2 regions of the Variovorax sp. P2_H12 genome follow, and region 1 is predicted to be linked to the other one. Evidence: predicted binding sites of a transcription regulator. Region 1 holds the regulator's gene; the other holds the start of a gene.

Evidence for each region. Region 1 encodes FNR, which switches genes on or off when oxygen is low (the NO sensors DNR and NnrR bind a similar motif). Its sites were predicted from a motif close to TTGATNNNNATCAA; they were not measured.
Region 2: AC1DYK_RS05790 (PHA/PHB synthase family protein) is a predicted target of FNR. The motif match lies at 1,886-1,899, and genes of this name have one in related genera.

What each region holds. Positions count from the first base shown of each region.
Region 1 is NZ_JBFUFO010000023.1:41,376-45,413, forward strand. It holds gene hemN (oxygen-independent coproporphyrinogen III oxidase) at 1-1,134, opposite strand, end outside; gene fnr (fumarate/nitrate reduction transcriptional regulator Fnr) at 1,259-1,975, shown strand; gene AC1DYK_RS18120 (hypothetical protein) at 1,956-2,201, opposite strand; gene AC1DYK_RS18125 (FixH family protein) at 2,206-2,481, opposite strand; gene ccoG (cytochrome c oxidase accessory protein CcoG) at 2,501-3,940, opposite strand; gene ccoP (cytochrome-c oxidase, cbb3-type subunit III) at 3,951-4,038, opposite strand, start outside.
Region 2 is NZ_JBFUFO010000006.1:88,378-92,415, reverse strand. It holds gene AC1DYK_RS05790 (PHA/PHB synthase family protein) at 78-1,799, opposite strand; gene AC1DYK_RS05785 (hypothetical protein) at 2,195-2,329, opposite strand; gene AC1DYK_RS05780 (YgaP family membrane protein) at 2,326-2,541, opposite strand; gene AC1DYK_RS05775 (bifunctional acetate--CoA ligase family protein/GNAT family N-acetyltransferase) at 2,612-4,038, opposite strand, start outside.

The sequences.
Region 1 (4,038 bases):
GCGCGTCAGCGCCAGGCCGCGCACCACCGGCAGGCGGCCCTGGTCGAGGAGGTCGTAGTATTCCTCGAGCGTCTTCGCGTTCTGGCTGTAGGTGGCGCCGATGCGGCCGATCGCCGACACGCCCAGGGCCACCAGGTCGCAGTCCGGCTGCGTGCTGTAGCCCTGGAAGTTGCGATGCAGCCGGCCCTGCCGCCGGGCGACCGCCAGTGCATCGCCGGGCAGCGCGAAATGGTCCATCCCGATGTAGACATAGCCCGCGGCGGTGAGCGCGGCGATCGAGCGCGACAGCATCTCGACCTTGGCGCCGGCATCGGGCAGGGCTTCGGTCGCGATGCGGCGCTGGGCCTTGAAGCGCTCGGGCAGGTGGGCGTAGGCATAGAGCGCGATCCGGTCCGGCCGGAGCGCGCAGACCTGCTCCAGCGTGCGGTCGAAGGACGCGGGGCTCTGGCGCGGCAGTCCGTAGATCAGGTCGACGTTGACCGAATCGAAGCCCAGCCCGCGGGCCACCGCCATCAGGTCGAACACCTGCCGGGCGGGCTGGATCCGGTGCACCGCCTTCTGCACTTCCGGGTCGAAGTCCTGGACGCCGAAGCTCAGCCGGTTGAAGCCCAGCTCGGCCAGCGTCACGAGGCGCTCGCGGTCGACGGTGCGAGGGTCGATCTCGATCGAATGCTCCCCGTCCGGCGACAGCGTGAAGGCGCCGCGAAGCATGGCCATGAGTTCCCGCAGGCCGGCATCGTCGAGGAAGGTCGGCGTGCCGCCGCCCAGGTGCAGCTGGCGGACGACCGCGCCGCGGCCGAGCTTCTCCACCTGCAGCGAAATCTCGCGAGACAGGTAGTCCAGGTACTCGCGCCCCTTGCTCTTGTGCCGGGTCACGATCTTGTTGCAGGCGCAGTAGTAGCAGAGCGATTCGCAGAACGGAATGTGCACGTACAGCGACAGCGCCCGCGCGCTCGCGCCGGCCCCGCCGCGCTGCTCGAGGGCCTGCGCGTAGTCGTCCGCCGTGAAGGCGTCGACGAAGCGATCGGCCGTGGGATAGGACGTGTAGCGCGGGCCGGCGCAGTCGAAGCGGCGCAGCACGGTGGACGGCGGCGCCAGGGCCGGCGTGAGGGCGGGAGCGGAGGGGGGGAGCATCGCGGGCGGCGGCAAGGGCTGTGGTGTGTCACTATGCCGCCGTCACGATCTGCAATCATTGACCTGCATCAAGCATCCACCCCGCTCCCCGTCGGACAATCCCTCCATGACCTCGACTGCATCAATGAAACCCGAAAATATCAAGGTCGCCTGTTCCAACTGCAATCTGCGCGAGCTCTGCATGCCGGTGGGCCTGAATCCGGGCGAGCTGCAGCGCATCGACGACATCGTCGCGACGCGGCGCAAGATCAAGCGGCGCGAGACGCTGTTTCGCAACGGCGAGGCCTTCACCTCGCTCTATGCGATCCGCACCGGGGTGTTCAAGACCCGCGTCACCAGCGAGGACGGCCGCGACCAGGTCACGGGCTTCCAGATGGCGGGAGAGATCATCGGGCTCGACGGCATCGTCAACGACCAGCACACCTGCGACGCCGTGGCGCTGGAGGACTCCGAGGTCTGCGTGATGCCCTTCGAACGCATCGAGGAGCTGTCGCGCGAGATCACCGCGCTGCAGCGCCACGTGCACCAGATCATGAGCCGCGAGATCGTGCGCGAACACGGCGTGATGCTGCTGCTGGGCAGCATGCGGGCCGAAGAGCGGCTCGCCGCCTTCCTGCTGAACCTGGTCCAGCGCCTGCACGCGCGCGGCTTCTCGCGTTCCGAGCTGGTGCTTCGCATGACCCGCGAGGAAATCGGCAGCTACCTCGGGCTCAAGCTCGAGACCGTGAGCCGGACCCTGTCGAAGTTCGCGGCCGAGGGCATGGTCGAGGTCGAGCAGCGCAACGTGCGCATCGTCGATCCCGAGGCGCTGCGCCGCATCGTCAATCCGCCGGGCTGTTGATCTCGCGCGCCGACAGGGTCAGCAGCAGGGTCAGCGCGCCCGCCCCCATGGCCAGCAGCCAGAAGACGAAAAAGCCGACCGTGTAGACGGCCTGGCGCGAAGCACCGAGCGCCTCGCCGCGCCAGTTCAGGTCGCCCGGGTCGACCAGGGCGAACACCAGCACCTCGAGCGCGCAGGCCAGCAGGAAGGCCGGCCAGAGAATCCACATCCAGCGGCGCGTCTGCATGCACTCACTCCTTCGGCAGCGGCACGGCGCTGCCCGGTGTCGCCGCGTGGTTGCGCCCGGCCACGGCCGGCATCAGCTTCTTGTCGGCCAGGGTGCGGTTGATCTCCACGCCCTTGCGGTAGTAGTCCTGGTCCACCACCGGGTCGGGCGTGGCGATCGCCAGCCACAGGGTGACGAAGCTCGCGACCACCACCACGCCCGGCCCGCCGATCACCATCCACACCAGTGGGAAGCGGTACCACGGAGGGCAGGGTTTCATCGCGTCGTTGTCGTGCGTCATCTCTTGGTCCTTGGGTTGATCAGCGCGGTACCAGGAACACCGCGGGCTCCGAGACACTGGCATTGCCGCTTTCGGCGCGGACGTCGAAATGCACCTTGTGCGAACCCGCCGCTGCCGCCCCATAGGGTAGCTGCAACCGGACCGCGACCCAGCGCGACTCCGCCGGCGCGACCTCGACCACGGGCTCCGAGGACACCTTCAGCCCCTCGAGGCCGCCCGCAGCGATCCGGTAGCGCTGCACCTGTTCGGTGGCATTCATGATCTGCAGGCGGTAGACGTTCTCGAGCTGGCCGCCTTCGACGATGCGGGCCAGCGACGCGCGGTCGCGCACCACGTCGACCTTCAGCGGCGTGCGCGTCACCAGGCTGGCGAGCAGGCCGATGCACAGCGCCGCCAGCACCCCGGTGTAGATCAGCACCCGCGGCCGCAGCACGCGCCGCAGCACCTGCCGCGGCGTCCAGCGGCCGGCCATGCCGTTCTGCGTGGCGTAGCGGATCAGGCCGCGCGGCGTGTCCATCTTGTCCATCACGATGTTGCAGGCATCCACGCAGAGGCCGCAACCGATGCACTCGTACTGGAGGCCTTCGCGGATGTCGATGCCGGTCGGACAGACCTGCACGCACAGATGGCAGTCGATGCAGTGGCCCAGCGGCGCCGCGGTCGATGCGCGCCCTTTCGCCGGCACGCCGCGAGGCTCGCCGCGCGCGGCGTCATAGCTCACGATCAGCGTGTCGCGATCGAACATCGCGCTCTGGAAGCGCGCATAGGGGCACATGTACTTGCACACCTGCTCGCGCATGAAGCCGGCGTTGCCGTAGGTCGCGAAGCCGTAGAACAGCACCCAGAAGATTTCCCAGGAACCCATCGTCGTGTGCAGGAACGACATCCCCAGCTCGCGGATCGGCGTGAAGTAGCCCACGAAGGTAAAGCCGGTCCACAGGCCGATGGAGATCCAGACCACGTGCTTGAACCACTTCTTGACCAGCTTCTCGGCCGACATGCCGCCGCGATCCAGGCGCATGCGCGCGATGCGGCTGCCTTCGATCTTCTCTTCGACCCACATGAAGATCTCGGTGTAGACCGTCTGCGGGCAGGCATAGCCGCACCACAGCCGGCCCGCCACCGCGGTGAACAGGAACAGCGACAGGGCCGAGATCACCAGCAGGCCCGTGAGGTAGATCAGGTCCTGCGGATAGAGCACCAGGCCGAAGATGAAGAAGCGCCGCGCGCCGAGGTCGAACAGCACCGCCTGGCGCTGGCCCCACTCGAGCCAGGGCAGTCCGTAGAACACGAGCTGCGTCGCGAACACCAGCGCCCAGCGCCAGCGCGCGAAGTAGCCGCTGACGCTGCGCGCATAGATCTTCTCGTGTGCCGCGTAGAGGCCGACGCTCTTCTCGGCCGCCACGATCGGAATCACCGTGCGAGGGGCCGGCTTCGGCGCGGGCATGCGATCGGTCATGGCGTCGGGCTCACTGGGCCCCTGTGGCGGGCTTGTTCGACAGTCCCCAGACGTAGGCCGTGAGCACGTGGATCTGGGCCTCGGTCAGGCGGCCCTGC
Region 2 (4,038 bases), on a different contig from region 1:
GGGCGAGACCCGCATGGCTTGCGCTGGATCAAATTGCGGCTTTCGGCGCAAGGCCCCAGCGCAGCGGCGTGCCCGACTCATCGCATCAGCACATAGGTGCCCGGCGCGTCACAGACCGGCGCAAGGCCGAGGCGCGCATTGCCCATGCGCGGCGGCTTGCGCGGCCGGCCGGAACGATCAGCCAGCCAGGCCTGATACGCGGGCCACCACGAGCCTTCGACATGCTCGGCGCTGTCCACAAATGCCTCCGGCGGCACGTAGGGTGCATTCTCGGCGCGATGCAGCATCTGGTAACGGCGATGCGGGTGTCCGGGTTCGCTCACGATGCCGGCGTTGTGCCCGCCGTCGGTGAGAACGAATCGGATCTCGGTATCGCACTGCAGATTCAGCTTGTAGACAGAGCGCCAGGGCGCGACGTGATCAGTACGCGTACCGACGGCGAAGATGGGCACCTTGATGTCCCCCAGCGACAAGGGCTTGCCTTTCACCTCGAAGCGCCCCTGCGCCAAGGCGTTTTCGAGGAACAGGCTGCGCAGGTAATCCGCATGCATCCGGTACGGCATGCGTGTCGCATCGGCGTTCCAGGCAAGCAAGTCGGTCATCGGCGCGCGCTTGCCGAGGAGGTAGGTCTGCACCATCGGCGACCAGATGAGGTCGATCGAACGCAGCAGCGCAAAGGCACCGGCCATCTGCTTGCCGTCGAGGTAGCCCTGGCGCGCCATGAGGTCCTCCAGGAAGGTGAGCTGGCTCTCGTCAATGAAAAGGCTGAGCTCTCCGGGCTCGGTGAAGTCGGTCTGCGCGGCCAGCAAGGTCATCGTGGCCAGCCGGTCGTCGCCGTCGCGCGCCATGGCGGCCGCCCCGATCGCGAGCAGCGTGCCGCCGAGGCAGTAGCCCAGGGCGTGGATGCGCGTATCGGGCACGATCGCCCGGATGGCGTCGACGCTCGCCATCAGGCCCTGCGACAGGTAGTCTTCGATTCCGAGGTCGCGATCGTCGGCGTCCGGATTCCGCCACGAGATCGCAAACACCGTGTGGCCCTTGTCGACCAGGTAGCGGATCAGGGAGTTGCGCGGGGACAGGTCCAGGATGTAGTACTTCATGATCCAGGCGCTCATGATCAGCACCGGCTCGGGATGGACCGTGGGTGTGCTGGGTGCGTACTGGATGAGTTCCATCAGGTGGTTGCGCAGGATGACCTTGCCCGGTGTCACCGCCACGTGGCGCCCCGGCTCGAAAGCCTCGGCGCCTTTTGGCGGCAGGTGCCGGAGGGTGCGCTGCAAGTCCTCCGCCCAGTGCTGGGCGCCATGGAGCAGGTTCATGCCGCCCGTCGCTGCGGTCTGCCGCAGGGCCTCTGGATTGCCCGCGAGGCAGTTCGCCGGCGAGAACATGGCGTGCAGTTGCCGCGCTGCGAAGGCGACGATCTGTTCGTGATGGCGGTCGACGCCGGGCACACCTTCGGTCAACTCATGAAGCCATTGCTCTTGCGCGCCATAGGCCTGCCTCAGCAGATTGAACGGCCAAGCGCCCCACGACGGATCCGCGAGACGGCGATCGCTTTCGCTGGCGGAGGGTGTCGGCGTTCCGACGTCCGGCAAGGACCGGAAATCTGCAATGGCCGTCTCCATCGCCTGCATCCACGGACGCACCAGCAGCACCTGCGAGCTGCGCGATGGCTGCGCCGCAAAGTGAATCGCCCAGTCCGACCACGCCAACATCAGGGAGGCGGGCGACAAGCCCCGGGTCAGCTGGGCCATGTCCGCATGCAGGGTGCGGTCCAGCGAATCCTTCGGGTCGTCCATATTGTTTGTTGTCCTTGATCGGGCCATGCCGGCAACCATGCGATGCCGACGCGCACTGGAGTCTGGCAACGTCACAGCGCCCGGCCTTGATCCAAATCAATTCGGATGGACATCTGCCTGCAACGCTGGCGTATCCGGATCATGCACACAACGCCACAAGGTTCTACGCCAGGGCGCGGCATCGAGCCACCAGGTTGCGGGAGGCAAGGCGATCACGGTGCGCCAGACGAGGCACGATCGTCGCAACGCGGTTTGACGCCGCGCAAGGGCGAACCGTGTCGCGGGCGCTACGAGCCGCACTCGACTGGCGCTGGACACATTGAGGCGTAAACCGCGCGTGCAGCCACCGGGCGTTTGAATCGCCTGCGACAGCGGACGTTGAACCAGGGCGGTGATCAGTCCTGCGTCACCCAGGCCACCACCAGGGCCGAGGCGAGCCAGAGCACGCCTGCCCCCAGAAGTGCCAAGGCAACGGCCGTCTTCCACGCGATGCCTGCGCCCCGGCCTTGGTGCGGGACGGTGATTTTCATGGCGAACCCTTCGGGGCCGGCGAATCGGTGTTTGCGCAGGTCCTGAGACCGAACAATGCATAGGCAGGGCAATTGCCCACCAGGCCCGTGACCAAGGGAACGATGCCGACAAAGCCCCATGGCCCGATCATTCCCATGATCGACAGTGTGAGCAGCACCACACCCGCGCCCACGCGCAGCAGGCGATCGAGGGTTCCAACGTTGCGAATCATGGCGTCGACTCCTTGCCTGTACGAATGCCTTCATCGTGCGCCGTCCTGGCATCGTGAATGTTGTGATAGATCAAGGTTCGTTGCTGTCGTTCAGCACCTTGACCATCCGCCGCAGGCCGGAGGAGTCCGGTTCGATCGGATCCGCCTTGAAGCCCATTGTGCGGGACAGGTTCAGCATGCGCGTGTTCTCGCGCAGCACGAGGCCGACGAGTCGGCCGATGCCTTGGCTCCTGGCATGGTCGATCAGTTGTTCGAACATCAGCTTTCCCAACCCGCCTCCTTTGAGGTCGGAGCGCACGATGATGGCGAACTCGGCCTCCACGCGGTCAGGATCGCTGACCGTGCGCGCCACGCCCAGCGTCTCGGGCACGCCCTGCGCATCGGCGGCCTCGGCGATGAAAGCCATTTCCCGGTCATAGTCGATCTGGGTCAGCCGCGCCAGTTCGCTGCGCGGAAGCTCGCGTCGCATCTGGAAAATACGCAGGCGGACATCCTCCGGGTCGAGTTTTTCCAGGAAGCGCCGGTGCTGGGCCTCGTCTTCCGGACGGATGGGGCGCACGGTGATCGAGCGATCGTTCCAGACGCAGGTGCGAATCCACTGCGTGGGGTAGGGAAGGATCGAGAAGCGGTCCGCGCCGGCGCCAGGCGCCGCCGCGACCCGTATGCGGGCGTCGAGCGCCAGCGCACCGTTTTCGTCGACCCACAGCGGATTGATGTCGAGTTCGGCCAGTTGCGGCAAGTCAGCGAGCAGCTGGGACACCGCGATCAGCACGTCGTACAGCGCATCCATCTGCGCGGGCGGGTGGTCGCGATAGCCGGCCAGCAGCCGCGACACGCGTGTGCGCGACACGAGCTCGCGCGCCAGGCTCCGGTTGAGCGGAGGCAGGCCAATGGCGCTGTCGGCCATGACTTCCACCGCAGTCCCGCCCTGGCCGCACAGGATGACGGGACCGAAAACACGGTCGATGCGGGCGCCGACGATCACCTCCTGCGCGTGCTTGCGGTGCACCATGGGCTGCAGCGTGAAGCCATCGATGCGCGCCTCGGGTCGGGCGGCATGCACAGCCCGCAGCATGTCGCTGACCGCGCGGTCCAGCGATGCCTGATCGCGAAGGCCGAGCGTGACGCCGCCGACATCGGACTTGTGCGTGATGTCCCGCGAGTCGATCTTGATCACCAACGGATAGCCCAACTCGCGCGCTCCGGAAAAAATGGCCTCGGCCGAGGCTGCGACTTTCAGCGTCGGAACGACAGGGATGCCGTAGGCCTTGAGCACGGTCTTGGCTTCCTGCTCGCCCAGCCATTCGCGGTTTTCCGCCAGCGCCGTGTCGAGTTGCAGCTGCGCCCCGGCGACATCGGGCGTCGGCCTCTCGCTGGCGCTGGGCGCTTCCATCAGGGTGTCCTGGTTGCGCCGGTAGGTCTGCAACATCGCGAACGCGCGGACCGCTTCTTCCGGCGTCGGATAGTCGGGTACGCCGGCCTCTTCGAAGATCTGGC